2 linked regions of the Nonomuraea africana genome follow. The protein of the gene in region 1 interacts with the protein of each later gene in a pairwise test. Links are inferred from orthologs where the notes say so. Each region holds a gene or a part of one and is shown on either strand. Other genes may lie near its edges.

The links.
Region 2: the proteins of H4W81_RS49195 (region 1) and ileS interact in binary tests that used the Escherichia coli proteins (3 or more experiments, as listed by UniProt). The link is inferred for Nonomuraea africana from one-to-one orthologs.

What each region holds. Positions count from the first base shown.
Region 1 is NZ_JADBEF010000001.1:1,758,462-1,772,964, reverse strand. The notes cover bases 7,116-9,929. They hold H4W81_RS49195 (D-ribose ABC transporter substrate-binding protein), read right to left. Parts: upstream 9,087-9,929; coding sequence 8,145-9,086; downstream 7,116-8,144. Other genes in these bases: H4W81_RS49190 (ABC transporter permease), read right to left, coding at 9,102-9,929; H4W81_RS08125 (ribokinase), read right to left, coding at 7,116-8,142; rbsD (D-ribose pyranase), read right to left, coding at 7,116-7,117. In the rest of the region: H4W81_RS08165 (CHAP domain-containing protein), read left to right, coding at 1-331; H4W81_RS08160 (RNA 2'-phosphotransferase), read right to left, coding at 614-1,153; H4W81_RS08155 (WD40 repeat domain-containing protein), read right to left, coding at 1,467-2,417; H4W81_RS08150 (hypothetical protein), read right to left, coding at 2,422-3,450; H4W81_RS08145 (GntR family transcriptional regulator), read right to left, coding at 3,613-4,287; H4W81_RS08140 (MFS transporter), read left to right, coding at 4,395-5,678; H4W81_RS08135 (SPFH domain-containing protein), read left to right, coding at 5,731-6,651; more of rbsD, read right to left, coding at 6,728-7,115; more of H4W81_RS08125, read right to left, coding at 7,114-7,115; more of H4W81_RS49190, read right to left, coding at 9,930-10,043; H4W81_RS08115 (sugar ABC transporter ATP-binding protein), read right to left, coding at 10,033-11,535; H4W81_RS08110 (LacI family DNA-binding transcriptional regulator), read right to left, coding at 11,537-12,535; H4W81_RS08105 (MFS transporter), read right to left, coding at 12,633-13,922; H4W81_RS08100 (sirohydrochlorin chelatase), read left to right, coding at 14,136-14,503. UniProt on the Escherichia coli protein: Part of the ABC transporter complex RbsABC involved in ribose import. Binds ribose. Also serves as the primary chemoreceptor for chemotaxis.
Region 2 is NZ_JADBEF010000001.1:4,375,121-4,390,485, reverse strand. The notes cover bases 6,223-9,898. They hold ileS (isoleucine--tRNA ligase), read right to left. Parts: upstream 9,567-9,898; coding sequence 6,423-9,566; downstream 6,223-6,422. Other genes in these bases: H4W81_RS20670 (hypothetical protein), read right to left, coding at 6,223-6,338. In the rest of the region: cell division protein FtsZ, read left to right, coding at 1-482; H4W81_RS20710 (YggS family pyridoxal phosphate-dependent enzyme), read left to right, coding at 622-1,323; H4W81_RS20705 (cell division protein SepF), read left to right, coding at 1,459-1,962; H4W81_RS20700 (YggT family protein), read left to right, coding at 2,040-2,324; H4W81_RS20695 (DivIVA domain-containing protein), read left to right, coding at 2,380-3,255; H4W81_RS20690 (hypothetical protein), read right to left, coding at 3,274-3,465; H4W81_RS20685 (hypothetical protein), read right to left, coding at 3,462-3,710; H4W81_RS20680 (hypothetical protein), read right to left, coding at 3,903-4,184; H4W81_RS20675 (hypothetical protein), read left to right, coding at 5,242-5,730; more of H4W81_RS20670, read right to left, coding at 6,135-6,222; H4W81_RS20660 (TraR/DksA family transcriptional regulator), read left to right, coding at 9,995-10,384; lspA (signal peptidase II), read left to right, coding at 10,444-10,944; H4W81_RS20650 (RluA family pseudouridine synthase), read left to right, coding at 10,937-11,866; H4W81_RS20645 (serine/threonine-protein kinase), read right to left, coding at 11,869-13,254; H4W81_RS20640 (AzlD domain-containing protein), read right to left, coding at 13,265-13,576; H4W81_RS20635 (AzlC family ABC transporter permease), read right to left, coding at 13,573-14,217; and 2 more genes. UniProt on the Escherichia coli protein: Catalyzes the attachment of isoleucine to tRNA(Ile). As IleRS can inadvertently accommodate and process structurally similar amino acids such as valine, to avoid such errors it has two additional distinct tRNA(Ile)-dependent editing activities.

The sequences.
Region 1 (14,503 bases):
GTGGTGCGCGATGTTCGTCTCGTGGGTCGGCGAGATGACCGGCGCCCGTCCCCAGGTCGGATGGGACGCCTACACCGTGACCCACGCCAAGTGGTTCAAGGCCAACAAGCGCTGGGGCACCACCCCCAAGCCCGGCGCGGTCGTCTTCTTCTCGTGGAGCGGCGGCAAGAGCATCAGCTCCATCAACCACGTCGGGTTCGTCGAGAAGGACAACGGCAACGGCACGATCACCACGATCGAGGGCAACACCGGTAACGGTGCCGTCGAGCAGCGGGTGCGTCCGAAGTCGCAGGTCGTAGGGTACGGCTACCCGCAGTACTCGGGCGCGTAGTCCGCTCGCGACTCCCCTGCCCCGGCCGCCGGGGGCACCTCTCCAGCTGAGGGGCGTCCCCGGCGGCCGGGGTTTTGCCTGAGTCGGTAAGGGTGTTCCCGGCCGCTCCGGGATTGCATGACCTTGGCGAGCGAGACGGCCACGGATCATCGGGGCCGCACTGCCGCACCCCACTTCTCACCCCGGCGAACGCCTTGGGGATCTGCGGCCTGGGAACCTCCACCCCCGGCCGTCATCCGGGGCACCCCCTCTGACTCCCAGGAACCCCGCAGGCCTGATCCGTCAGCCGGGAAAGCGGAGGAACTCCGGCGGGACGGCGTCGGCCAGCCACACCCCGTTGGCGCTGACCCTGAACTCGTGTCCACCCGCGTGCATCTCCCCCGAGGCGACGACCAGCATCACCGGAGTCCCCCGGCGAGCGCCGACCCGCTCGGCCGTGGCGCGGTCGGCCGAGAGGTGGACGTACTGCCTCGACATCGGCAGCAACCCCGACGCCTTGATGGCCGCCAGGCTGCGGGGAGCGGTCCCGTGGTAAAGGATCGCGGGAGGCTCGACGGGCGGCAAACCGAGATCCACGGCGACCGAGTGACCCTGGCTCGCTCTGATCAGGTCGCCCGCGATGGCGTACCGCTGCTTGTCGTTGTCGGAGACCGCCCGGGAGAGCTCGTCCCTGGTGATGGGGAAGCCGTCCCTGGCCGCGGCGTCCAGCAACTCGTCGATCGGGACCCAGCCCTGCGCGTCGAGCGTGATCCCGATGGCGCCGGGGTCATGGCGCAGGTGTTTGGCGAGGTACTTCGAGATCCGCACGGTCCGGTCCGTCATGCGGGCATTGTTTCCTACCTCGCCGGCCGACGGGGAGTCCCGCGCCTCCCCGATCCGCACACCCCGAGCCGTCCCCCAACGGCACCGGTCCCTGGTGCCTCCCTTCGAACGCGGCCCCGACGGCAGGTGGCACCCGCCGCGGAGGGGTGAACCTCCTCCCGAGATGCGACCCCGCAGGCCGTACCTCATAGCTGGTGAGCACCTCCCGAGTGCGGGGCCATCCTGAGCCACCCACCATCCCCACCTACCGCCCGCGAACGACACCGGCCCGCGGCCGCCACGAGTCGGGGCGCCGCGGGCCGGGGTGGGTGGGTCAGCCGCCGCAGGCGGCGAAGACGAACGTGTCCTTCAGCATGGAGTAGCTGTCGCGCACGCGCGTCGCCCCCGAGGTCACGTCGTGCTGCATGACCGTCATCCTGGTCGGCTTGCCCTCCGGGTACTGCGAGACGTGCAGCGTCACCTGGCTGTCGCCGGTCCAGTCGATCTTGTGGACCGTCCCCTCCTTGGGCAGCTTGATCCGGTGGTCACCGACCATCTGGTCGGACGACAGGTCGTACAGCGCGACCTTCTTCCCCGCCACCAGCACCGCGAGGGTCTTGCCGTCGGAGTTGAGCGCGTAGGGGCCGTTGCTCGCGACCAGCTGCGGCGGCGTGCCGTCCAGCAGCCGCCTGCCCGCCAGGTCGAAGACGTGCATCTCCAGCACAGACTCGTCACCGTCGGTGCTGGTCAGCACCTTCTGACCATCGCCGCTGAAGCCGATGAAGGACTGGTGCTTGGGCAGCACCCCGAGCCTGTTCCCCGTCGCGGTGTCGAACAGCTGCACCCTGGAGGCGATGACCGCGAGCCGCGCGCCGTCGTCGGAGAGCTGGAGGACCACCTCGTACTGGTTGGTCCTGGCCGGCAGCGCGTCCTTCTGCAGCAGCTTGACGCTCCCATGCATGGTGCGGACGGCCAGCCTGCCGTCCTTCCTGAAGTAGGCGACCTTCTGGCCGTCCCCCGAGACGGCCAGCGGCGCGACGGCGTAGTCGACCTCCTTGCCGTCCGCGCCGACCGCGCGCAGCTGGGCGTCCTTGAGCAGGCTGACCTTCCCGTCGTGGGTGACCAGCCGCCAGGTGCCGCAGGGGACGGTGCTGCCGTCCTTCTTCACGCAGCCCTTCGCCGAGGCGTAGCGGATCGCGCCGTGGTCAGGGTCGGCCTGCGCCGGGCCCGGCAGCCCGAGCATCGCCAGCGCGACGGTGATCGCCGCCAGGATTCTGATCTTCATCACGTCACTCTCCCGCCGTCAGCCAGGTGTAGTTCCTGGCGGTGACCGTGAACGTGTCGACGGGCTTGGCCGCGCCCGTCGTGGTGTCGACGGTGAGCACCCGTACCACCGTCGGCTTCTCGTCCCCGCCCGTCTGCGCCTTCACCGTGAGGCGGCCGTCGCCGCTCCAGTGGGCGAGGTAGACCGACGCGTCCGGCTTGAGCGGCAGCGTCATGGACGCCGACAGCCGGTCGGTGGCCAGGTCGTACAGGCGCAGCTTGGGCGGCTGGCGCGTCTCGGTGTTGCCGCTGATGAGCACGGCGACGGTGTGGCCGTCGGCCGACAGGGCCCGCGTGGCGGCGTTGACCACCACCTGCGGCGGGACCTTGGCGACGCTGTGGCCGTCCATGCCGTGGGCGACCAGCGTCGTCGTGTTGTCGTTGTTGTAGCGCATGGCCAGCGCCTCGTCCCCGTCGCCGCTGAGACCCTCGAGGTCGTCGGCGGCGGGCAACTTCACGATCTTCCCCGTGGCCACCGTGACGATCTTGCCCGGCTCGCGTCCCTCGTCGTACTCCACCAGCACCCTGTCGCCCGCGGGCGACAGCCAGACGCGCATGGGCTCGGTGCCCTTCCTGGACAGCGACGCCGGCAGGACGGTTCCCCTGCCGCCCGCGACCTTGCGCACGACCAGGCGGTGGTCCTTGGCCCGCTCGTAGAGGATCCACTGGCCGTCGCCGCTGATGGCGAACTTGCCGACGGAGTCGGCCTTGCGCCCGCGGGCGTCCACCGCCGTGGCCGCGGCGTCGGCGACGGTGACCGTGCCCCCGGCGCGGAGCCTGACGCGCCATTTGCCGCACGGGACGCTGATGCCGTCCGCGTCCTCACAGGAGCCCACCCACGCCACGCGGGCGGTGACGGCGCCGGATCCTTCGATCGTCGACTTGTTGACTGTGGACTTGGTGACGTTCGTCGCGGTGGTGTCCGCGTGAGCCGGGACGATCGTCCCGCCGACGGCCAGCACCACGGCCGCCGCCCCCAAAAGCCTGTATTTCATGACCCCTCTCCTTCTCCACCCGTTTGGACTCCCGAGAAGAGACATCGGTTGGTCACAGCTCAGCCACAGCTGCCGTCCGGCCGCCCGGCTTCGGAGGGTTCATGCAGAACGGGCAGGTCCCGCGGGCATGGGCCAGCCGGGCGGAAGTCAGCCGGGCGGAGGTCAGCCGATGGGTTCGTAGGCCTGGAGGAGGAGTCGTTCGGCGTCGTCCAGGTAGATCTCCAGGTACGCCGCCGCGTCCGCCGCCCGCCTCGCCTCCATCAGCCCCAGCAGCAGCCGGTTGCGCTCGACGAACGGCTCGTGCAGCGCCCGCGGATTGCTCATCACGTGGAAGACCAGCCGCAACTCCGCCAGCAGTTGCCGCATCACCTCGTCCAGGCGCGGGCTTTCGTTGAGTGCCACGAGCGCCTGGTGGAAGCGGCTGTTGGCGGTGCCGACGTCCTGCCATCGGTCGTCCGAGGCCGAACGCTCGGCCTCCTCCACCGTCTCCCTGATCGCCCGCAGCGCCTCGGGCGTGGCCTTGGCGCAACGCCGTACGGCGGCGCCCTCCAGGACCCTGCGCATCTGGTAGAGGTCGGCGACGTCGGCGGCCGACAGCACGCGGACGAACACCCCGCGGTTCAGCTTGTGGTCGAGCAGGCGCTCGTGTCCCAGCAGCCGGAAGGCCTCGCGGAGGGTGTTGCGCGAGACGCCGAGCGCGCTGCCGATCGCCTCCTCCGACAGCCGCTGCCCGGGCGCGAACAGCCCCTCGATGATGTGCTCGCGCAGGATGTCGGCCACCCGCTCGGCCGTACTGCTACGCCCCAGGCGGGACCTGTCGTGCTCCAGCGCTGCCACCGCGTTATCCACAGTTCACAGAGAATCATCGAACAAAACTCTTGTCGAATTGTTGAACGATCCTTAGATTCAACCGTAATACCCCCCACGCAGGCAGGAGCGATGACATGCACCAGACGCGGCGGGTGATCCTCGCCAGCCTGATCGGCACGTCGCTGGAGTGGTACGACTTCTTCCTCTACAGCACGGCGGCGTCGCTGGTGTTCGGCAAGCTGTTCTTCCCGACCTTCGACCCGCTCAGCGCCACCCTGCTCGCCCTGGTCACCAACGCCGTCGCCTTCGTCGCCCGCCCGCTCGGCGGCATCGTGTTCGGCCACTTCGGCGACCGGGTCGGCCGCAAGACCGTCCTGGTGGTGACGCTGCTCGTCATGGGCGTCTCGACGTTCCTCATCGGCCTGCTGCCCGGTTACGACGCCATCGGCGTGGCCGCGCCGATCCTGCTGGGTGTGCTCAGGTTCGTCCAGGGCCTCGGCCTGGGCGGCGAGTGGGGCGGCGCAGTGATCATGTCGATCGAGCACGGCGACCCGCGGCGGCGCGGCTTCAACGCCAGCTGGCCGCAGGTGGGCGTCCCCGCGGGCTTCATCATGGCCACCGCGCTGCTCGGCATCCTGAACGCCTCCCTGTCCGAGGCCGCGTTCCTGTCGTGGGGCTGGCGGGTGCCGTTCCTTCTGTCAGGGGTGCTGGTCCTGGTCGGCCTCTGGGTCCGGGTGAAGATCACCGAGTCGCCGCTGTTCGCCGAGATCGAGCAGAAGGGCGCCAAGGCCCGGATGCCGCTGATCGAGGTGCTGCGCACGCACCCCCGCGCGCTGCTGTCGGCCTTCACCGCCCGCATCGGCGTGGACGTGGCCTTCTACACCTTCACGATCTACATCCTGCTCTACGTCACCACCGTGCTGAAGCTGGAGCGCTCGGTCGGGCTCAACGCGGTGCTCATCGGCTCGGCCTGCCAGCTGCTGCTGATCCCGCTGTTCGGTGCTCTTTCCGACAGGTACGGCAGGCGCACGGTCTACCTGGCCGGCGTGGTCGGCGCCGCAGTCTGGGTGTTCTTCTTCTTCCCGCTGCTCGACACGAAGTCCTTCCCGCTCATCGTGGTGGCCGCCGTGGTCGCCCTGGTGACCCACGCGGCGATGTACGGCCCGCAGGCCTCCTTCATCGCCGAGCTGTTCAGCACCCGCCTGCGCTACAGCGGCGCGTCCATGGGCTACCAGGTGGCGGGCATCGTCGGCGGCGCGATCGCCCCGATCATCGCCCTGCAGCTCCACTCCGCCTACGGCACGACCACCGCCGTGTCCATCTACGTGGTGGTCGCGCTGGCGATCACCGCTTTCGGCCTCGCCATCGCGCCCAAGAACGCGGAGGCGGAGGCCCAGGCCGTCCAGGCCATGAGGTAGCCGCGAAGGGACGTGGGCGGCGGCTGCCACCGCCGCCCACTCGGAGGTCCTCGTGAGAATCACCGTGGTCATCATCGCCGCCCTGCTCGCGCTGCCCGTCCTGATCGGCGCGGTCGGCGGGTGGGAGAGCACGAGTGGCGGCGAGGTCGCCGTCGTGCGCGACGGCGGCCCGCTGGACGACAACAAGGTGCGCCAGGTCATCCAGCCAGGATCGGGCCTGACCTGGACCGGCTGGTGGTCGGCCGTCCACACCTACCCCGCCCAGCAGCGCTTCTACACCATCACCGCCGACGCCAGGCGCGCCACCGCCCTCGGTGTGGACGTCGTGACGGTGCCCAGCAGCGACGGGGTGAACCTGGGCATCGAGGGCACGCTGTACTTCACCCTCACTCTCGACCCCGCGACGCTGAAGACCTTCGACGACAAATACGGCACCCGCACTTACAAGGGCGATCTGTACGCGTGGGAGGGCGACGCGGGCTGGTCCGCCTTCTTCGGCCAGGCCGTACGGCCGGTCATCGACAACGCGCTGCGCATCCAGATCGGGGGCATGCGCTGCGCGGAGCTGGTGCCGTCCTGCGCGCTGCTGGGCAGTTCCACGCTTCGGGCGCAGGACAGCAACGCGACCATCGCCAAGGTGCAGGACGGCGTCAACCGGACGCTGGCCCGCGACCTGCCCGCCACGCTCGGCGGCGAGTACCTGACAGGGCTGCGGTTCACGCTGGCCAGGGTGACGCTGCCGGCGCCGGTGCAGCAGGCGGTGGACCGCTCGCTGGCGGCCAACGCGGCGGTCTCGGAGGCGCAGGCGAAGGTGGCCCAGGCGAAGGCGGAGGCGGAGGCGAACAGGGCGCGGCAGGACGGATACGACAAGTGCCCCGCCTGCGCGGAGATCGAGAAACTGAGGTCGCTTCCACAGGGCATCACGGTCTACGCGCCGGGCAACCCGCAGGCGGTGGTGATCCCATCCCGTTAGCGCCTGGGGCCCAGCGTTGTCGCGCCCGCGAGAAGACCGGGACCGGGGCTTGGCCTTGCCGGGTTGGGGCTGGCGGTTAGAAGTAGACGCCGCAGCGCAGGATCACGTTGGCGTAGGGGCGGGCCTCTCCCGTCCGTACGGCCAGCTTGACCTCTCGCGACAGGCGCTTCAGCTCCTCGTGCGGGACGTGTTCCAGGCCCGGCAGCCGTTCCTCCAGCAGGACGGCGCATGCGGGGTTGGCCTCCGCGACCTCGCCCGCCGCCACCGCTCCCTCCACGACGAGTTCGTTCAGCAGGCCGTCCAGCACGTCGGCGAAGGACGGCACGCCGGGCACGAAGGCCAGGTCGACCACGTCGACACCGGGCGGGATCGGCATCCCGCTGTCGCAGACCAGCACCTGGTCGGTGTGACCTAGCCTGGCCAGCTGCCCGGCCAGCGCCGCGTTGAGTATCCCTGAGCGCTTCACAGCTCCTCCATGCGCGGATACGAGCTCTGCGCGCCCTCCCGGCGGACGGCGGCCGCGCCGACCTTCACCGCGAGGGCCGCCGCCTCGGGCAGGGTGTCGCCGAGGGCCAGCCGCCAGGCCAGCGCGCCGGTGAAGGCGTCGCCCGCGCCCGTGGTGTCCACGGCGTCCACGACGGGGCTCGGCACCACCGTGACGACAACCCCGTCAGCCCGCCCCGAAGGACCACGCGCGCCACTCGCGAGATCCGACGAGGCGGAATCCGAGGAAGCGCCCCTCGGACCCAAAGAAGCGTGGTCCGGCAGGTCGCCCGAGGAAACCCGATCCGGCGAACCGTCCACGTGAACCGGGCGCGCGGCGTCCGAGGACTCCGCCACCACCGCGCCCTCCGCCCCCAGCGTGATCACCACGGACCTCGGTCCGAGGGCGAGCAGGGCGCGGGCCATCCCCGCCGGATCTCCCTCCGAGCCCAGCAGGAACGCCGCCTCGTGCTCGTTGACCACCAGCGGGTCGGCCAAAGCCAGCAGTTCCCTGGGCAACGGCCGAGGCGGTGAGGCGTTCAGCACCGCGCGCCGGGCGGCGCGGGCCGCCGCCGTGACGGTCTCGAGCGGGATCTCCAGCATCAGCGAGACCACCGCGGCCCCGCCCAGCAGGTCGGCGGCGGCGGCCACGTCGGCGGGGGTGAGGCGCGCGTTGGCGCCCGGCGAGACGATGATGCTGTTGTCGCCGTCGGCGTCGACGGTGATGAGCGCGACGCCGCTGGCCCCCTCGCTCTCCACCACGTGCTCCACGGACACGCCCTCGGCGGCGAGTCCCGCCACCAGGCGCGTGCCGTACTGGTCGGTGCCGGTCCTGGCGAGCAGGGCCACGTCCGCGCCGAGCCTGGCGGCGGCGACGGCCTGGTTCGCGCCCTTGCCGCCGGGAAAGGTGTCGAGGTCGGAGCCCATCACGGTCTCGCCGGGCGCCGGCCTGCGCTCGACCTTGACCACGAGGTCGGCGTTGACCGACCCCACGACGACCACGTCCATGGTCAGCCCGCGAACTCGGAGACGTTGTCCTTGGTCGCGACCTTCACCGGCACGGCCACGGTCTGCTGAATGCTCTCGCCCTTGGCGGCCTTCACCGCGCTGGCGATGGCCTGCTGACCGAGGACCTTGGGCTGCTGGGCGACGGTCGCGGCCAGCGTGCCGTCCTGGACGGCCTTCAGGCCGTCGGGCGTGCCGTCGAAGCCGACGACCTTCACCGCCGAGCCCGCCTTGGCGCCGAGCGCCTTGATCGCGCCGAGCGCCATCTCGTCGTTCTCGGCGAAGACACCGGTGATGTCGGGGTGGGACTGCAGGAGGTTGCTCATGACGTCGAGGCCCTTGGTGCGGTCGAAGTCCGCGGGCTGCGCGGCGACGACCTGGATGCCCGGGTAGGCCTTGATGCCCTCGGTGAAGCCCTGTCCGCGGTCGCGCGAGGCGGAGGTGCCCGCGACGCCCTGGAGCACCACGACCTTGCCCTTCTCACCCATCTGCTTGGCCAGTTCCTGCGCGGCCAGCTTGCCGCCCTGGACGTTGTCGGAGGCGACGGTCTGCTTGACCTGGGCGCCGTTGACGCCGCGGTCGGCGGCGATCACCGGGATGTTGCTCCGCTCGGCCGCCTTGACGGCCGGCGCGGCCGCGTCGGAGTCGACCGGGTTGATGACGATCGCCTTCATGTTCTGGCTGGTGAAGTTCTGGACCTGGTTCACCTGCTGGGAGGCGTCGTTCTGGGCGTCGGTGACGGTCAGCGAGACGCCGAGCTTCTTGGCCTCCTCCTCCGCGCCCGAGCGCAGCTGGACGAAGTAGGGGTTGTTGAGCGTGGAGACCGACATGCCGATCTTGATATCGCCGGAGCCGCCCGTGGGGGACGTCCCCGTGGTGTCGGCCGAACCGCAGGCGGTCAGGCCGAGCGCGAGCGCGGCGCCGGCCGCGATGATCCTCAGCTTCATGACAGTTCTCTTCCCTTAATTGCTTGACCTGCGACGCAGGGTGTCGACGAGGACCGCGAGCGCGATCACGACGCCGATCACCACCTGCTGCCAGAAGGCGGAGACGGACAGGAGATTCAGGCCGTTGCGCAGAACGGCGAGGATGAGGGCGCCGACGAAAGTGCCGAAGGCGCGGCCCTTGCCGCCGGACAGGCTGGCGCCTCCGATGACGACGGCGGCGATGGCGTCCAGCTCGTAGCCGGCGGCGGCCTGCGGCTGGGCGGAGGCGAGGCGGCTGGCCAGCACGATGCCCGCGACGGCCGCGAAGCCGCCCGACAGGGCGTAGGTGACGAGCTTCTGCCTGTTGACCTTGATGCCGGAGAGCCTGGCCGCCTCCTCGTTGCCGCCGATCGCGTACATGGCGCGGCCGGGATAGGTGCGGTTGAGGATGACGGCGGCGATGAGGCCCATGACGACCATGACGATCACCGGAATCGGCAGGTAGCCGCCGATGGTGTCGCCCACGTGGGAGACCGCGTCGGGCATGGCGATCGGGCTGCCCTGGGAGACGACCAGCGCCAGGCCACGGGCGATGCCGAGCATGGCCAGGGTGGCGATGAACGGGGGCAGCTTGCCGTACGCGATGAGTGCGGCGTTGGCCAGCCCGCACACCACGCCGACGGCCAGCGCGATCACCGTGGCCAGCGGCCACGGCAGGCCCGAGGTCGTGGAGAGGTACGCCAGCGTGATCGCCGACAGCGCGGCCACGGAGCCGACGGACAGGTCGATGCCCGCGGTGATGATGACGAACGTGGCGCCGAAGGCGAGGATCGCGGTGACGGCCGCCTGCACACCGACGTTGAGCAGGTTGCTCACGCTCAGGAAGTCGCTGGACAGCAGCGACAGCGCGACGGCCAGGACCACGAGCGCGACGAGCGCGCCGTTCTCCGAGAGCAAGACCTTCGTTCTACTGGACACGACTACCCTCCACCTCGGTGACGGCCAGCGCCATCACCGCGTCCTGTGTCGCCTCGTCCGCGGGGAGTTCGCCGACGAGCCTGCCTCTGGCCATGACGAGCACCCTGTCGCTCATGCCGATCACCTCGGGGAGATCACTGGAGATCATGAGGACGGCGTGACCCGAGGCGGTCAGTGTGTTGATCAGTTGGTAGATCTCGACCTTGGCGCCGACGTCGATGCCGCGGGTCGGTTCGTCGAGGATGAGCACGCTGACGTCGGCCAGCAGCCACTTGCCGATGACGATCTTCTGCTGGTTTCCTCCGGAGAGCGTGCGGACCTCCTGGCCGAGCCCGCTCATCCGGACTCCGAGCCGGCCCGCGACCTCGGCGGCCACCTTGCGCTGGCCCTGACGGTCCACGAATCCGGCGCGGGTCGCCCTGCCGAGCGTCACCAGGCCGAGGTTCTCCGCGACGTCCGCGCCGAGCACCAGCCCCTGCCCCTTGCGGTCCTCGGGGACCAAGCCGAGGCCCATGGCCATCGCCGCGTGGATGTCTCCGGCGGGCAGCGGCCTGCCGTCCACCGTGACCTCGCCCTCGTCGTAGTGATCGGCGCCGAAGATCGCCCTGGCCACCTCGGTACGGCCCGCGCCCACCAGCCCCGCGAGGCCGACGACCTCGCCGGCGCGCACCTCGAAGGAGACCTCGTCGAAGTGGCCGCGCCTGCCCAGCCCGCTCACCTTCAGCAGCGCCCGGCCCGGCCGCTCGGACTCGCGGGGGTACTGCTGGTCGATGGGACGGCCGACCATGAGCCTGACGAGCTCGTCCTCGGGCGTGTCCGCCGGCACCTCGGCCACCGAGCGCCCGTCACGCAGTACGGTCACCCTGTCGCCGACCTGGGCGATCTCCTCGAGGTGGTGGGTGATGAAGACGATCGCCACGCCCTGGTCGCGAAGCTGCCTGACGATGGAGAAGAGCCTGTCCACCTCGCCGGTGGTCAGCACCGCGGTGGGCTCGTCCATGATCAGCACGCGGGCCTCCAGCGCCAGCGCCTTGGCGATCTCGACCATCTGCATGCGCGCGATGCCGAGCGTGCCGAGCTTCCTGCGCGGGTCGATGTCGAGGCCGACCCGGTCGAGCAGCTCGCGGGCCTGGCGGTGCATGGCCTTGACGTCGACGAAGCCGAACCTGCGCGGCGGGCGGCCGAGGGCGAGGTTCTCCCCCACGGTCAGCTCGGGGACCAGGTTGAACTCCTGGTAGATGGTGGCGATGCCGAGGCGCTGGGCGTCGCCTGCCGTACGGATCTCCACGGGGCGGCCGTCGAGCAGGACGCGGCCCTCGTCGGGGTGGTAGGCGCCGGAGAGCATCTTGATCAGAGTGCTCTTGCCCGCGCCGTTCTCGCCGAGCAGCACGTGCACCTCGCCGGTGCGCAGGGAGAGGTCCACCCCGTCCAGTGCGAGGACGCCGGGGAAGCGCTTGCGCAGGCCCTCGACCCTGAGGATCTCCTGGCTCATCTCATGCACCCTTCCTCTCGCAGGACCTGCGGACGACCAGCTCGGCGGGGAGCACCACCGACTCCCCGCTGCGTCCCGCGACGCCCTGCAGCAGCAGCCGTACGGCCGTGCGCCCCATCTCGGCGGTGGGCTGGGCGATCGCGGTGATCGGTGGATCGACGTGGACGAACCACGTCACGTCGTCGAACGAGGCGACCGCCACGTCGTCGGGAATGCGCAGCCCCCTGGCCCTGATCTCGTCCAGCCCGCCGAGTGTCATCAGGTTGTCCCCGAAGAAGATCACCTCAGGCGGCTCCGGCAGATCCAGGAGGCGCGCCGTGATGGCCCGGCCGCTGCCTTCGCGGAAGTCGCCCGTCGCCAAGTACTCGGTCCTGAGGTCGAGACCCGCCTCGTTCATCGCCGCGGCGAAGGCCTCGGTCCGCTCGCGGCCCGTCGACAGCGTGGCCGGCCCCGAGGCGAAGGCGATCCTGCGGTGCCCTCTGGACTTCAGGTGCGCGACCAGCGCGGCGATGGCCGTGGCCCCGTCCGCGCGCACGGACGGCACGTCGAGGCCGCTGATCGTGCGGTCGAGGAAGACGAGCGGCCTGCCGGTGCGGACCAGCTCCTCCACCAGCGGGGTGACCTCGGCGGTGGGGCAGATCAGCAGCCCGTCGACGCGCTGCTCCACCAGGGTGCGCACGTAGTGGTCCTGCTCCTCCGCCCGCTCGTCGGCGTTGCCGATGACGACGGTGTAACCGGCCTGCCTGGCCTCGTCCTCGACGCCCCTCGCCAGTTCGGTGAAGAAGGGGTTGAGGATGTCGCCGATGATCAGGCCGATCGTCCGGGTGGCCTCGGTGCGCAGGGAGCGCGCGACGGCGTTCGGGACGTAGCGGAGCTCCTTCATGGCCGCGTAGACGCGGTCGCGGGTCTCCTCCGTGACCGACGGGTTGTCGTTCAGCACGCGGGAGACCGTGGCGACGGAGACGCCCGCGCGTGCCGCGACGTCCTTGATGCGTGCCATGCGTCCTCCATGTAATCGATTACATCACCATAGGTAATCGATTACATGGATGTAAACAGCGGGCACTGTGATTCAGGTCACAGTGCCCTCCGGGTGATCAGACGGCCGCGGAAGCCGGCTTCGCCGTACGCCATCTGCCCCTGAAGGCGGCCATGGAGATCAGGAAGACCACCTGGCCGCCGAGGCCGACCAGCAGCCACGCGCTCCACCCGCCGGCCGCCACGACCTGCGGCGACACCAGGAGCAGCACCACGATCATGATGCGCACGACCATGCCCCAGATGCCGAGCGCGGCGCCCTGCAGCCGCGGCTCCACGTCCTCGGCGTCCTCCGAGAAGTTCGCCATCCACGGCACGTACGCCACGCCGAGCACCAGGAAGAGGGCGGCGTAGACCATGACGACCACGGGACCGCCGGCCCCCGAGCCGATGAGGGCGACGAACCCGCCGAGCGCCGCGATGGTGAGCACGGTGCCCACGAGCGTGAACGGCTTGCGCAGCTGCAGCCGGTCCGACACCCGCCCGACCGCGATCACCGCGACGGCGTTGAGCACGATCCCGAGCGCGACGACCCCGTTGGCCTGCGCGGCGCTCATCCCGAAGGAGTCGACCAGGATGGTCTGGCCGAAGATCGCGAAGGTCCAGTAGAGCACCTGCCACCCGGTGTTGCCGAAGACGTGGGCCCACAGATGGGGATGCCTGAGCAGCTCGCGGACCTTACCGGGGTCGATCTTCTCCTCGGTCGCCACCGCGGCCTCGGCGGACATCACCTGCGCTCTGAGCGCGGCCGACGGCTCGGCGATCTGCCAGATGATGACGCCGCAGAGCACCAGCGAGACCACGCCCATGATGACGGCCTGCGACTGCCAGGCGTTGCCGAACATCGGCAGCGTCAGGCTCGCGATCGCCGAGGCCAGGAAGGAGGCGCCCACCGGGCCCCAGGTCCAGAACCCGAACGCCTGGGCCCTGCCCACACGCGGGGAGAAGTCTCGCACCAGGCTGGCGGTGATCGTGATGGCCGCGCCCTCGATGAACAGCATCAGGCACCGCACGAAGAACAGCCCGCCCACGGTGTCGACAGTGGCCAGCAGGAAGTTGCAGGCGGCGGTGACGGTCAGGGTGGGCACCAGGATCGTCACCCTGCCCCACCGGTCGGACAGGATCCCGCCGAATCCGGCCGACAGCCCGCCCACCAGCACGGAGACGGCCGCGATGAGGCCGTAGACCTCCAGCGACATGTCGAGGTCGGCGCGCAGCAGCGGGAGGATCGTGGCCAGTGTGGTCTCGAAGTTGGCCACCAGGCTCGCCAGCACGGCCACCGCCAGCAGGCGGATGCGCCGGGTGCCGACGGGATAGACGGTGAGCTCGCGGACGTAGAACGGCTTCATTCCAACCTCCGGGGGGTGGAAGGTTGCTCTAGAACGCGCTTCTAGATTTCTCAAAGTCTCGCCGCCCCGCGCGTGACGTCAACGTTTCAGTACGTCACGATGTGATCTCGCTCACAGCCGATACCTGTCTGACTGGTGAGACTCGTGAGGTTGTAATGGAATCGCCGCCGTTTTCGGGCACGCGGATTTCCAAATAGTCATAAACTCCGCGCCGTGAGCCTGCCTGTACGTGAACGTTCCCCCCGGCCCGGTGGCGGCCGCCATCGGCGGCCCGTTCCCACGTCCCTGCCGCCGGACGCCCCGGCCCTCGTGCTGGCGTGCCCCGCCGACCCCGGCGGGTACGCCGAGGAGATCGCCGGGCTGGTCCGGGTCGACAACCCGCACATCGAGGTGCGTCTGGCCACGTTCGAAGATCTCGCAGACACGCTCCCGCAGGACCGCGCCGCGATCGTGGTGCCACTGACCCTCTGGCCCGACCCCGTGGTCACCGAGGAGATCACCAAGGCCGTCGCCGCCACCGGCGCGGAGGCCACGGTCACCGACGCGCTCGGCCCGCACCCGCTGCTGGCCGAGGCCCTGCA
Region 2 (15,365 bases), 2.6 Mb from region 1 along the record:
TCGGCGACGAGGTCAGGGTCACGGTGATCGCCGCCGGGTTCGACGAGATCGCTCCCGTCGAGAAGCCCGCGCTGCAGCAGCCGCGTCAGCAGCCCAGACCCGCCGCCGCGCCGTCGGCGGTTCCCCCGGCCGCCGGGCCCGTACGCCCCGCGCCCGCCCCGGCGCCCAGCGTGAAGGCCGAGCCGCCGAGGCCGGAGCCGCGTCCCGAGCCCCGCCCCGAGGTGCGGCCTGAGCCGCGCCCCGAGCCGGTGCGGGCCGTCGAGACGCCCCCGCCCGCGCCGGCACCCGCGCCCGCACCCGCGGCCGCCGTGCCCACGCCGGTCGAGGAGCCGCCCGCGCCCGTGTCGATCCCGCGGCCGGCGCCCGAGGTGACCAACCCGCCCACCCCGATCTCCTCCCGCATGTCGGAGCCCGCCAGGCGGCGCCCCGTGGTCTTCGAGGAGCAAGAAGAAGAGCTGGACGTGCCCGACTTCCTGAAGTGAGATTCCTCACCCGGCCCCTGCTCCGGGAGAGGGGATCACACCCCCGCTGCGAGACCTCGGGGTCGACGCGGTGGGGGTTCGGTGCGTCTCGGGGCCCCGGTTCGCGGTCCATCCGCGAAGGGTGCACGATGGGTTTCTTGTGGACATAGCTCGCAAACAGCAGATCGCGGCCGGGCTGGCCGAGGTCGAGACGCGGATCTCCGCGGCCTGCCGGGCCGCGGGGCGCTCCCGCGAGGAGGTCACGCTGATCGCGGTGACCAAGACCTACCCGGCCGAGGACGTACGGATCCTGGCCGGGCTCGGCGTGACCGAGGTGGGCGAGAACCGCGACCAGGAGGCCGCGGAGAAGGCCCGCGCCTGCGCTGACCTGCCGCTCACGTGGCACTTCGTCGGTCAGCTCCAGACCAACAAGGTGCGCTCTGTGGTCGGGTACGCCGACCTGATCCACTCCGTCGACCGCTCCAGGCTGGTGGCGGCCATCGGACGCGAGGCCGTACGGGCCGGGCGGGAGATCGGCTGTCTCGTGCAGGTGGCGCTCGACGACGACCCGGGCCGCGGCGGGGCGCGCCCCGCCGACGTGCCGGGGCTGGCCGACGAGATCGCGGCGACGGAGGGCGTACGGCTCGGCGGGCTCATGGCCGTCGCGCCGCTCGGGGAGGAACCGGGCAAGGCGTTCGCGAGGCTGCGGGATCTGGCGCTGGCCGTACAGGCCGGGCATCCTGGTGCGACCATAATCTCGGCGGGGATGAGCGGCGATCTGGCCGAAGCCGTGGCGCACGGTGCGACACACGTGCGAGTCGGTACGGCGTTGCTCGGTCGCCGCAAGCCCTTCGTCAGGTAATGTCCCCTCAAGTGGGCCTTGGGCCCGCGAACGAAGTAGAGGTCGATCAGCGGTGAGCTCCAAGGGGGTACGGCTGCCGCCTCGAGTGCGGATCGCTCGAGCGAGTGCGACCATGAGCAGGAGGACGACTTAGCGATGGCCGGCGCGATGCGCAAGATGGCGGTCTACCTCGGCCTCGTGGAGGACGACCGCTACGAGAGGTACGAGGCCTACACCGACGACGACTACGACTACGAGGAGGAGTCGCGTCGGGCCGAGCAGGACCGTCCCGCGACGGCGCACGACCGCGACGACGACACCGACCCCGGTGTCCCCGCGCCCAGACCGGCGACGACCGTGCTGGAGCGCCGCACGACCGACCTGGCGCGCATCACGACGCTGCACCCGCGGACCTACAACGAGGCGCGGACGATCGGTGAGCACTTCCGCGACGGCACCCCGGTCATCATGAACCTGACCGAGATGGTTGACAGCGATGCCAAGCGACTTGTCGATTTCGCGGCAGGTCTCGTCTTTGGCCTACACGGCAGCATCGAACGTGTTACCAACAAGGTGTTCCTGTTGTCCCCAGCCAATGTCGAGGTGACCGCCGAGGACAAGGCCCGAATCGCGGAACGCGGATTCTTCAACCAGAGTTAGAGTCTCTGTATGACTACCTACCCGACCGGGTCCTCGGGACCGGAAGGGGCACCCAGAAGTGGAGGCGCGGCCGGACCGTGGGGATCGTTGGCGAGATCTTGGTCGTTGTCCTGTCTCTCTATCTGGTGTTGCTCATCGGCAGAATGATCTTCGAGACGGTGCAGGCGTTCGCCCGGCAGTGGCGGCCTTCCGGGTTCGTTCTGGTGCTGGCGGAAGCCACATACACCGCAACAGACCCACCTCTCAAGTTTCTCCGCCGTTTCATTCCTCCCCTCCGGTTGGGTACGGTGGCCTTTGACCTAAGCTTCACAGTGCTCTTCATTGTGGTCTTGGTCATGATCCAACTCGTGTCCGCGCTGTAGTGATCGGGTACCGTCCCTCCGGACAGACTCCAAGCGCGCCAAGGAGACCAAAAAGATGCCGCTGACGCCCGCTGATGTGCGGAACAAGCAATTCAGTACCACCCGGTTGCGACCGGGTTACGACGAGGAAGAGGTGGATGCCTTCCTCGACGAAGTCGAGGCTGAGCTTGACCGCCTGATCCAAGAGAACGAGGAGCTCCGCGCCAAGCTGGCCGAGTGCCTGCGGGGCAAGGTGCCCGGCGGCATGAACATGCCGATGGCCTCCGCCCCCGTGCAGGAGCAGCCCAAGCCGGAGATGATGGCGCCGCCGCAGCCGGAGCCCATGCAGGCCCCGCCGCAGCCGCAGCCGGTCCCCGTTGCCATGAACATGCCTCCCGCCGAGGACAACATGGACACCGCGGCCCGCGTGCTCGCCCTCGCCCAGCAGACGGCCGACCAGGCGATCGCCGACGCCCGCCGCGAGGCGGACGAGACCGTCACCCGCGCCCGCCGCGAGGCCGACGACATCCTGACCAAGGCTCGCCGCCAGGCCGAGCAGGTCATCGGTGACGCCAGGGCCCGCGCCGAGACGCTGGAGCGCGACGCCCAGGAGCGCCACCGTCAGGCCATGGGCTCCCTCGTGCAGACCCGCGACGAGCTCGAGCGCAAGGTCGAGGAACTGCGCAGCTTCGAGCGCGAGTACCGCAGCAGGCTCAAGCTCTACCTGGAGAACCAGCTCGCCGAGCTGAACGTCTCCGCGGAGGGCGGCAGTGGCGGCTTTCCCGTGATCCCCAGCGCTCCGATGGGCGGTGGCGCCCCCGCCATGACCCACTCGGTGCCGCAGGGCGGCCAGCAGCCCCTTCCCGGCGGGCCCAACCCGTTCGGTGGCGACCAGTCGCAGCACCAGGGTGCCTTCCAGGGCGCCGACGGCCAGCACAACGACCGCCGCTAACGCCGGTAAGGTAACGGGTCAGATTCGCTTCTGATCCGTCACTCGAAAGAGCCCCCTGTGATCCTCATCAGCGCTGGTCTGGTGCTCGCGGCGGTCATTCTGCTGATCGCGGGCTTCGTCATGGCTGAACCGTTCCTGATCATGTGGTCGATCGTGGTCAGCGTGCTGTCCGCGCTCTTCCTGGTGATCGGGGCGTTCCTGCGGCGTCACGAGCTGTTCCCCGGCGGCGGTGGTGCCGGGGCGCAGGCGCCGCGGGAGCCGTCCGCGCCTGTCACTCCGAAGGCGACGACGCCCGCGGGCGTCGCCCCAGCTGGGACGGCGCCGCAGCCGATGGCACCCCGGCCGCCGATCCCCGCGCCCACGGGGATGAGGCAGCAGACGGCGACCGTGCCGAACGCGGCGCCCCGTCCACGGCCCGTCGCGGCGCGCGGCATCTCGCCCGACGCGATCGTCATGGTGATCCCCGGACGCAAGCGCTACCACGTGGCCGGCTGCCGTCAGCTCAGTGGACGAGATCACGAGGAGCTCACCTACGAGGAGGCGCGCGAGGAGGGCTTCACGCCCTGCACGACGTGCCTGCCCGACGCCGCGCTCGGCGGGCGGCAGGTGCCCCCTGCCCCCGAACAGCCTGGCGTCGGCCGCGCCCCCTATCCGGCCGCCTCCGCCAGCAGGGACACCGACCCCGTCGGCCGCCCTGTCACCTCCCCCGGCCAGCCCGGCACACCTGCGCGCCCCTCCGGCCCGGCCCCGGGCGCCTCCGGCGCTCCCGCCCCCCTCTCCGGCGCCTCTCCCGCCGTCTCGGGCGAGCCCTCCGGGCCTTCGAACCCCTCCGCCCGCCCCACCGCCCCTCCGCCCGCCCCCGCAGGCCGTACGGCGTCGCAGGCGGGCCCCGCCGGGTCTTCCGGTGGTCCGGCGTCACAGGCCGGCACCTCTGAACCTTCTGGTCGTACGCCGACGCAGGCCGGCGGCCCGGACTCCTCCGGTCGTCCGGCGTCGCAGGGCAGAGCGACCGATTCGACGGGCGGTTCCGCCGCCTCGCGCGACACCTCATCTGAGTCCTCCGGACGCCCGGGCGACGCTGATGACGGCGCTACCTCTCCCGGCGCGCCCACCGGCTCTACCGCCTCCCGCGCCGAGTCCGCGTCATCGCGCGGCGAATCTCCTGCTTCTCGCAGTGAGTCCCCGTCATCTCGGGCCGAGTCCGTCGCCTCTCGGGCCGAGTCGACGTCTTCTGGCGGTGAGTCGGCGGCTCCTCGCGGTGATTCGTCGGCTTCTCGTGGTGAGTCCCCTGCCTCTCGTGCCGAATCTCCCGCGTCGAGCGCGCAGGCGCCGTCCGAGCGTGGCGAGTCTCCCTCGGCGGGCGTGGCTTCTGAGCGCTCCGAGGGGGCGGCTGCTCGGCGCCCCGACGGGACGGCGGGCGGCTCGCAGCCGAAACCCGCACCTGGCACGCTCGTGGCCGGCACCCCCGGCGCCGCACCACGCCCCGCCTCCAGCGGCCCTTCCCCTGAGGCGCCCAAGAGCGGTCCCGCAGCGGACGACACCCGGCAGGCCCGCCCTTCCCAGGCTGCTCCGCAGAACGCTCCCTCGACAACTTCTCCCCAGAACGCTCCCTCGTCGGCTTCTTCGAAGGACGGCCGCCCCTCTGCGGCGCCCACACAGGACCGCCCTGCGGCTTCCGCTCAGGACCGCTCCTCGGGTTCCGCTCAGGACCGTCCTGGGGCTTCCGCTCAGGACCGCTCCTCGGGTTCGTCGCAGGATGGTCCCTCGAAGGGGTCCCCGCAGGAGGGCTCCCCGGCTTCCGCGAAGGGCGTCCTCTCGGCCGGTTCCCCTCAGGGCGGACCGTCAGCAGGTCCCGCGAAGGGTGGCCCCTCGGCGGGATCAGCGCAGGATGCGCCCGCCCCGGGCGCCGCGAAGGATCGCGCCTCCGTGGGTTCCGCTCGGGAGGGGTCCGCTGAGCCCGATGGGGCCGAGGACACCTCGTCCGAGATGACCCAGAGGCTGCGCCCACCTGTGGCCGCGGTGCGGAACGCGGAGGCGAAGCCCGCCGCCAAGGCTTCCACCTCCGGACAGGAGCCCGACGCCGAGCGCCGCAGCGGCGCTGCTCGGACCAGGGAGTCCGGTGGCGGGTGGTTCGACCGTCCGGAGTCGCTGGACGCGGAGCCGGTGGGGCCGGAGGCGACCGCACCCGGGCGCGCCGGGCCTCCGGTCGTCCCCGGTTCCACCTCAGCCCCGGGCAAGGCAGGCGCACCCGCCGCCGACGAGGACACGCCTTCAGGGGCGAACGAGACGGTCAGGCTCGACCGTCCCGGTGTCGTCAAGGTGATCGGTGGCACGCGGCGCTTCCACAGCTCGTCCTGCCCCCTGATCAAGGGGGCGGAGCCGGGCAGCATCCAGACGATGCAGAAGGCCGAGGCCGAGTCGAAGGGGCTCACCCCCTGCTCGGTCTGCCAGCACGACCACCAGCGAGTCGGCTGACCTCCGCCCCGACGCTCGATCTTGTCGAGGCAGTGCCGCCAGAACGCGTTGTATCCGGAACCGAGATCGGTGTAGCGGGCGCCGACCTCTTTCCCGGCTCCGGCCTCTCGAAGCCGCACGCCACCGCGTCCAGCAGCATTGCCCCGGCTTCGTCGACATCTCGCCGACATGGCCGGGGCCCCGCGCTCTTGGGCGCCGCCGACGGCCCGCATCGACGACGCCCGACAGTTCGTTCACGGTGCCTTCCAAGTGTCTTCCTGTCCAAGGTCGATCACCATGCGCGTCTCGCTCTAGCCGCGAACGCGGGCTTGGGGCCGGGTCTGCCTGGTGGTGTTACGCGGGCTCCGGAGACGGGCTCCACCGGGTGGTGATACGCGGGCTCGAGGACGGCTCCGCCAGGGGTGTTACGCGAGTTCGGGGGACGGCTCCGCCGGCGCTGACGGCTCTGCTGCCCTCTCGGCCGCCGGCGGTTTCAGGAAGCTGGTGGCCCAGCCGATGGTCATCACGGCGATGATCAGGCCGGTGATCACCGCGGACGAGGCGGTGGAGCCGCCGATCAGTCGCTGGGCGTGGAGTGTGACCGTTCCAGAAGCTTGCCGGGATCTCACCCGTGGTCCACGGGGATCCGTTGGGCCGGGTGCGTGCATGGCGACGGCGCGGCGCCTCGGGTGAGGGGCCGCGCCGTCGGTTGTTCAGGCGCGCCTGAGCTGGAAGCTCAGGCCCAGGTCGGCGTCGGTGTGGACGGGCAGGTCCGCGGACGTGCCCTCGCTCAGGCTGGCGGCCAGGACCTCCTCACCCACCAGCGAGCCGTCCGCGCGCAGCGCCTCGGCCAGGTCCGCCGACGAGGCCGACCACCACAGGTCGATCCGGTCGGTGATGGCGAGGCCGGTCGACTTGCGGGCGTCCTGGACGAGGCGGATGACCTCGCGGATGAGCCCGGCCCTGCGCAGCTCGTCGGTCATGGCCAGGTCGAGCGCGACCGTCTCGCCGGTGCCGGTGTCGACCGCGCCCGTCTCGACCGCCCAGCCCGACTTGGGCTGCTCGGTGACGATCACCTCGTCGGCGGTGAGCGAGACCGTGCCCAGCTCGCCCGCCTCCACCGAGACGGGTGCGCCCGAGCGCAGCGTCGCGGCCAGCGAGGCGGCGTCGGCGGCCGAGACCGCCGCCGCGACCAGCTTGGTCTGCGAGCCGAACCGCTTGCCGAGCGCCCTGAAGTTCGGCTTGACGGTGAAAGACACCAAATCCGTACTAAATCCGGACATGTCTTCCAGAGCCTGGACGTTCAGCTCGTCCGCGATGAGGTCGCGCAGCTCGGGGGAGAGCGACGCCCAGCCGGGAGCGCCCACGAGGGCGCGCCCCAGCGGCTGGCGCGTCTTGACCCCGGAGGCGGCGCGGGCCGACCGGCCCAGCTCGACCAGCCTGCGCACCAGCGCCATCTGCGCCGACAGCGACGGGTCGAGCAGCTCCTCCTTGACCGACGGCCACGAGGCCAGGTGCACCGACGACGGCGCGTCCACGCCGCGCAGCACATCCCAGAGATAGTCGGTGACGAACGGCGTCATCGGCGCCATGAGCCTGGTGACCGTCTCCAGGCACTCGTACAGCGTCGCGAACGCCTCCTGCGAGCCCTGCCAGAACCTGCGCCGCGAGCGCCTGACGTACCAGTTGGACAGGTCGTCGAGGAACTCGGCGAGCCTGCGGCCCGCGCGCACGGTGTCGAAGGCGTCGAGCGCGGCCGTGACCTCCGACACCGTCCGGTGCAGCTCGGCCAGAGCCCACCTGTCGATCAGCGGGCGCTCCGCGGCGGGGGGCGCCTCGTCCGCCATCGAGGGCGACCACGACTCGGCGTTGGCGTAGAGGGTGAAGAAGGAGGCGGTGTTCCAGTAGGTCAGCAGGACCTTGCGGACGATCTCCTCCAGCGCGTTGTGGCCCACGCGCCGCGCCGCCCACGGCGAGCCGGAGGCGGCCATGAACCAGCGCAGCGCGTCGGCGCCGTGCTGGTCCATCAGCGAGATGGGCTCGAGCACGTTGCCGAGGTGCTTGCTCATCTTGCGGCCGTCCTCGGCCAGGATGAGGCCGAGGCAGAGCACGTTCTCGTAGGAGGACTGCTCGAAGACCAGCGTGCCGACCGCCATCAGCGAGTAGAACCAGCCGCGCGTCTGGTCGGTCGCCTCGCAGATGAACTGCGCGGGGTAGACGCCGTCGGGCTTGCCCTTGGCGCCCCACTGGGCGAACGGCATGGAGCCCGAGTCGTACCACGCGTCGATGACGTCGGGCACGCGCTGGGCGACGGCGCCGCACGAGGGGCAGGGGAAGGAGATGTCGTCCACGTACGGCCGGTGCGGGTCGAGGTTCGACAGCTCCTGGCCCGCCAGGGACCCGAGCTCCTCCAGCGAGCCGACGCAGGTGACGTGCGACTCGTCGGCCGAGCACACCCACAGCGGCAGCGGCGTGCCCCAGTATCGCGAGCGCGACAGCGACCAGTCGACGTTGTTGCGCAGCCACTCGCCGAAGCGGCCCCACTTGATGGTCTCGGGGAACCAGTTGGTCTTCTCGTTCTCCGCGAGCATCGTGTCCTTGACCGCGGTGGTGCGGATGTACCAGGCGGGCAGCGCGTAGTAGAGCAGCGGGGTGTGGCAGCGCCAGCAGTGCGGGTAGCTGTGGTCGAAGTGGCCGCCGCGGAACAGCAGGCCGCGCCCGGCCAGGTCCTCGGTCAGGCCCTCGTCGGCGTCCTTGAAGAACTGGCCGCCCACCATCGGCACGTCGGGCAGGAAGCGGCCGTCGGGGCCGATCGGGTTGACGATCGGCATGCCGTACGTCTTGCAGACGGTCATGTCGTCGGCGCCGAAGGCGGGGGCCTGGTGGACCAGGCCGGTGCCGTCCTCGACGGTGACGTAGTCGCCCAGGACCACGTAGTGCGCGCCGGGGATGTCGACCAGGTCGAACGGGCGGGAGTAGGCGGTGCGCTCGAGTTCGCGCCCGGAGAAGCGGGCCACCTCGGTGGCGCCCTCGCCGAGGACCGGCAGCAGCGGCTCGGCCACGACCAGCACCTCGCCGTCCGCGGTGCGCGCGGCGACGTAGGTGACCTCGGGGTGGACGGCCACCGCCGTGTTGGACACCAGCGTCCAGGGCGTGGTCGTCCAGATCAGCAGCGAGGCGTCGAGCTCCGCGAGCGGGCCGGAGGTCACGGGCATGCGGACGTAGACGGACGGCGAGGAGACGGTCTCGTAGCCGCCGGGCTGGCCCAGCTCGTGGTCGGACAGCCCGGTGCCGCAGCGCGGGCAGTACGGCGTGATGCGGAAGTCGCGGAACAGCAGGCCCTTGTCGAAGATGACCTTGAGCGACCACCAGACGGACTCCACGTACTCGGGGTCCATCGTGCGGTAGGCCTGGGACAGGTCGATCCAGTAGCCCATGCGCTCGGTCAGCTCTTCGAAGGCGTCGACGTGGCGCAGCACCGACTCGCGGCACTTGGCGTTGAACTCGGCGATGCCGTACGCCTCGATGTCCTTCTTGCCCGTCAGCCCGAGCTCTTTCTCGATGCCGACCTCGACCGGGAGGCCGTGGCAGTCCCAGCCGGCCTTGCGCGGCACGCTGAAGCCGCGCATGGTCTTGTAGCGGGGGAAGAGGTCCTTGAAGACGCGCGCCTCGACGTGGTGGACGCCGGGCAGGCCGTTGGCGGTGGGCGGGCCCTCGTAGAAGACCCAGGCGGGGGCGCCTTCGTTCTGCTCGACGGAGCGCTCGAAGATCTTCCCGTCCCGCCATCGGTCGAGGACCTCACGCTCGAGCGCGGGCAGGTCGACCTGCGCGGGTAGAGAGCGGAAATAGTGGGACATCTCGGGCGGGACCTCCACGGTGTCGAAACGGCGACGATGTGAAGGGACGAAGCCGTCCGGCTCCGCGGTACCACCCCTCTTGACCCCCGGAGGGACCCACTTCATTTGGTCTGCGGCCGGTTCTAGTGAGCTCTGGCGAGCCGTTCTTCCGGCGGCTCGGGAGTGATATCCCTGTGATTCGCATCACAGGGCTCCGTCAACGCCTTGCAGGCTAAAACCATAACGCAGAGTGGAGGGCGAACGCTTCCCGATATCCACCTCAGCAAATTGCGACAAAGATCCGGGAATGGATGCCTATGTTGAGGAGTTGATCCGGCGTGGCGGGATAGTACGGGAGGGGTAAACCGTACGGCGGGTCGTTTGCCGAGTCGTTATTCACGGCCTAAGCTGCCCGCACCGTTTGAGCCTTGATCAGCATGGAGGCAGCCATGGCGGCAGTCACGCAGACCGCGACCCCTTCGATGTGGTCGGCAGAGGAGCTGGCCGAGGTACGCGACACCCTCGTTCAGGAAATAGCCGAGCTCGAGGCCGACATCCTCCGGCACGAGACGGAGATCGCCTCCGGGGACGTCACCCAGGGGGCGGGCGACGACCAGGCCGACGCCGGGGCCAAGACGTATGAGCGCGAACGCGAGATCGCCCTTACCCTGAACACACGCGACCTGGTCGCGCAGAACGAACGTGCGATCGCCAGGATCGACGCAGGGACCTATGGAGTGTGCGAATCGTGCCACAAGCCGATCGGCAAGGAGCGTCTGCAGGCGTTCCCGAGGGCGACGCTGTGCGTGACATGCAAGCAGCGGGAGGAACGCCGCTGAGCGCTGACAGTGAGACAGCCGCGAGGCCGATCGGGCGACGCCTGATCGGCCTTCTCGCGTTGATCGCCGTGGTGATCTACGGGCTCGACCTGTTCACCAAGACCCTCGTGCTGCGGACGCTGGAGCGCGAGGACCCGCTGGTGGTGATCCCCGGCCTGCTCCAGTTCAGGGTGATCTTCAACTCTGGTGCGGCCTTCAGCATCGGCACCGGGATGACCTTCGTCTTCACGCTGGTCGCGGCCGGGGTGGTGGTCGCGATCCTGCGCACGGCGCGCAAACTGCGCAGCCTGCCGTGGACGCTCACGCTCGGCCTTATGCTGGGCGGGGCGCTCGGCAACCTCACCGACCGGCTGCTGCGCTATCCCGCGGGCTTCGGCCGTCCCGCCTCGGGGCAGCTGCAGGGGCACGTGGTCGACTTCATCGAGACCTTCCCCGGCCACTTCCCCGTCTGGAACATCGCCGACTCGGCGATCGTGTGCGGCGGCATCGTGGCGGTCTTCCTGGCCTGGCGCGGCTACCAGATCGACGGCACCAGGGAGGTGACCAGCAAGAATGGCTGAACAGCGCAGCCTGCCCGTCCCCGACGGGCTCGAAGGCGAACGACTCGACGCCGCACTGTCGCGGCTCTTCGGTTTCTCCCGCACCCGCGCTGCCGAGCTGATCGGCGCGGGCGACGTGCTGGTGGACGGCTCCCAGGGGGCCAAGTCCGACAGGGTGCACGCGGGCGCGTGGCTCGACGTCACGCTCCCGCCGCCGATCACGACGCCCATGCCGGTGGCCGAGCCCGTCCCCGGGATGGCGATCATCTACGAGGACGACGACATCGTGGTGGTCAACAAGCCCATCGGCGTCGCCGCCCACCCGACCGTCGGCTGGACCGGCCCCACGGTGATCGGCGGCCTGCTCGGCACCGGGCACACGGTGGCCACCAGCGGCGCGGCCGAACGGCAGGGCATCGTGCACCGCCTCGACGCCAACACCACGGGCGCGATGGTCGTGGCCAAGAGCGAGCACGCCTACTCCGTCCTCAAGCGCGCCTTCAAGGAGCGCACGGTCGACAAGCGTTACCACGCGCTGGTCCAGGGCCACCCCGACCCGTTCAGAGGCACGGTCGACGCGCCCATCGACCGCCATCCCTCCGGCGACGGCAGGTTCGCCGTGGTGGCGGGCGGCAAGCCGTCGGTGACCCACTACGACACGGTCGAGGCCTTCAGGGCCGCCTCGCTGCTCGACATCAAGCTGGAGACCGGGCGCACGCACCAGATCCGCGTCCACATGGCCGCGCTGCGCCACCCGTGCGTGGGCGACCTCATGTACGGCGCCGATCCCACGCTCGCGGCCAGGCTCGGGATGACCAGGCAGTGGCTGCACGCGGTGTCGCTCGGCTTCGAGCACCCCTCCAGCGGCGAGTGGATGTCCTTCAGCAGCGACTACCCCGACGACCTGCAGAAGGCGCTCGACATCGTGCGCGCGGAGTCCTGACCTCAGCCCTCGTCCTCGGCCTTGCCCTTGCCCTTGGCCTTGATCTTGCCCTTCTGGCGCTGCTCGTCCTCGCCCTCCTCGGGCTCGACCTGACCGGGGTCGTCGTCGGAGCCGCGCTCGGCGGTCGGCTCCTCGGTCGGCTCGCCGGGTGGCGAGGTCTGCTTCGCCTTGCTCCTGGTCGGCTTCGGATCGGGCCGTTGCCGATCGGCGCGCTCAGGCGACCTGGTCTGCCTCGGCTCACCCCACGAGTCGGTGGGGGGCGGGGCCTGCTGTAACGGGGTGCCGCCCTCTTCGCCAGAGCCCGCCGGCGTGGGAGTGGGCGTGGGCGGCGGCGCCGAGGTCGCCGTCGGCGTGCGCGCCACGGACGGCACGGAGGCCGACTGCTTCGGCTGAGGAGTCTCCGTGCGGCCCGACATCCACGCCATCCCGCCGGTCACCAGCGCCACGGCGGTCGCCGCGGCCGCCAGCGCGACCAGCGGAGGTGGCCGCCGCCGCCTCCGGGTCGCAGGCCGTACGGCGGAGGCGGGCAGCGCCGGAGGCACGGCCACGGGGGCGGTCGGCTCGGGGGCCAGGCCGAGCACGATCTCCCGCAGCCGCCGCTCCGCCTCGTCGATCCCCATCCGCAGCGCGGGGTCCTTCCGCAGCAGCCCGTGGACGACAGGGGCGAGCGGTCCCGCGGCCGACATGGGCAGCGGCTCGTCGTGCATCACGGCGGCCAGCGTCGCCAGGGCGTGGCCGCGCTGGAAGGGCGAGTGCCCCTCCACCGCCGTGTAGAGCGTGACGCCCAGCGACCACAGGTCGGAGGCCGGCTCGGCGCTGCCGCCCGCCGCGCGTTCCGGCGCGATGTAGGCGGGCGTGCCCACGAGGATGCCGGTCCTGGTCACCGGCGCCTCGTCCTCGGTCGTGGCGATGCCGAAGTCGGTCAGCACCGCCCTACCGTCCTCGGCCAGCAGCACGTTGTCCGGTTTCACGTCGCGATGGAGCACCCCCGCGGCGTGGGCGGCGCGCAGCGCGGCAAGGATCTCCAGCCCGATCTCGGCCACCCTGGCCGGTTCGAGCGGACCTCGCTCGCGTACCAGCGAGCCGAGCGTCCGCGAGCGGACCAGCTCCATGACGATCCAGGGGTGTCCCCCCTCCTGGACCACGTCGAAGATGGTCGCCACCCCGGGATGGGCGACCCGCCCGGCGGCTCTCGCCTCGCGGAAGGTGCGCACCATGAAGACCTCGCGTTCGGGACCGCTCAGGTCGGGCGGCGGCAGCACCTCCTTGACCGCGACGTCGCGGCCGAGCACCTCGTCGTGAGCCTCCCACACGGTGCCCATGCCGCCCCGTCCGATGGTTCTGAGCAACCGATAACGCCCACCGATGATCCCCGAAGATTCGGACATGTGGGACGGGCTACCCCGTAAAGGCTCGAACAAGCGCCGTGACCACGGCCGCCGCCGCCAGCACCACGAGGAACGGCGCGCGAAGCACGAGGGCGACGGCCGCCGCGCCGAGACCGGCCGTCCTGGCGAGATCGAACTGCAGCGCTCCCTCGTGCGTGAAGGTCTGCACCGCGATCAGCGCGGCCAGCAGCGCGACGGGCACCAGCTCGGCGAACCTGCGCACCGCGGGGTGGTCGAGCACCCGGCGGGGAGCGGCGAGCCCGCCCAGCTTCAGCGCGTAGCAGCCCAGGCCGACCAGGACGATCGCCCACCACAGCGTCATCGGAGCACCACCGCCAGCACGACGACGGCCGACAGCAGGACGGGCACGCCCGAGGGGACGAAGGGGGTGGCGAGCAGCGCGATCGCGGCGCCGCCCAGCGCCAGCCCGCGCAGGCCCGGCTCGCTCGCCAGGCGGGGCCAGAGGATGGCCAGGAAGGTGGCGGGGCCCACCGCGTCCAGCCCGAGCACGCCGGGGTCGCCGAGCGCGGAGGTGCCGAGCGCGCCGATCAGCGTGGTCAGGTTCCACATCAGGTACAGGCTGGCGAAGGTCGCGGTGAACGCCGTGCGGGCGGTCTCGGGAGTCGGCTGGGCCAGCGCGACGGCGGTCGTCTCGTCGATCACCCCGTGGGCGGCCACCAGCCGCCTGCCGCCGCGCACCTTGAGCAGGTCGGCCAGGCGCAGGCCGTAGAGGGTGTTGCGGCCGCCGAGCAGGAGCGCGCCCGCCGCGGCCGCCAGCAGGTCACCGCCGCCGGAGACCGCGCCGACCAGCGCGAACTGCGAAGCGCCGGTGAAGGCGATAAGGCTGAGGACGCACGACTGCGCCACGTCGAGTCCTGCGGTGACGGCCGCCGCGCCGAACGCGGCGCCCGACAGGCCGACGGCGACTCCGACGCCTAGTCCGTCCCTTGTTGCGGTGTTCATGCCACCCGAGGCTAGGACGAGGGGGATTGGCGAGTCTTGTACGTTCCTGCGGCGCGCTGGTAGGCGGCGGGCGGGATGCCGACGACGCGCTTGAAGTGGCGGCCGAGGTGGGCCTGGTCGGTGAAGCCCACCTCGGCGGCGACCTGGGCGGGCGGCAGGCCGGTCTCCAGGAGGCGGCGGGCCTGCCGTACGCGCAGGGAGGTGAGGTAGGCGTGCGGGGGCAGGCCCGTGACCGCCTTGAACGCGCGCAGCAGCGGGAACGGCCTGGCCTGGACGGCCTGCGCGAGATCCTCCAGCGTGGGCGGGTCGGTCATGCGCTCGTGCAGCAGGTCGATGGCCTGCCGTACCGCGCCCTGGCCGGACGCCGCCTCCAGGGGCGGCCGCACGCCCGCGTGCCTGGACAGCAGGCGCGCGAACAGCGCGCGCATCAGCGTGGAGGCGGCGAGCCGGTCGCCGCGCTCGGTGGCCAGGTGCGCGCTGACCAGCAGCCTGGCCAGATCGGGGTCGCGCACCACCTGCTCGGGGAAGTACGGCGTGCCGCGCCCCGCTCCCAGCGCTTCGATCGACGGATAGAGCATGCGGTAGGACCAGCCGCCCGGCACGCCCGCCTGACCGGTGTGCTCGTGCTCGGGGTTGACCAGCACCACGTCGCCCGCCCCGGCGCGCAGCAGCCTGCCCCGGTAGTCGAACTCCTCCACGCCCGAGGTGATCACGCCGATGGCGTAGCCGTCGTGGACGTGACGGGAGAAGCGATGGGTGACGTAACGGGCCTTGAGCAGGTCGACTTCCGGCACCCCCGGGTGCCGCCAGAAGCGCGCCTGCTCGCTCACGTCGGCCTGAAGGTCTCGAGGATGGTGTCGAGGGTGGCCCTGCTCTCGGTCCAGAGCCGGTCGGGGGTCTCCCAGTAGAGCGCGAAGGGACGGCCGTCGCCCAGCCGGAAGCCGCGGTTCAGCACGTGGATCATCTCGCCCCCCTTGTTCCTGGTGAACTCCCAGTCTGCCGCCTCGACCCCGAGGTAGGTGAGCTCGACGATGCCGAGCCTGGTGTAGCCGCTGAACTGGCCCTTGGCCTGGATCTCCTGCTCGAGGCTCTCCCACTCCTGCTTCGGCGTGAGGCCGGTCTTGCCCGACTCGGTCCACTCGATGATC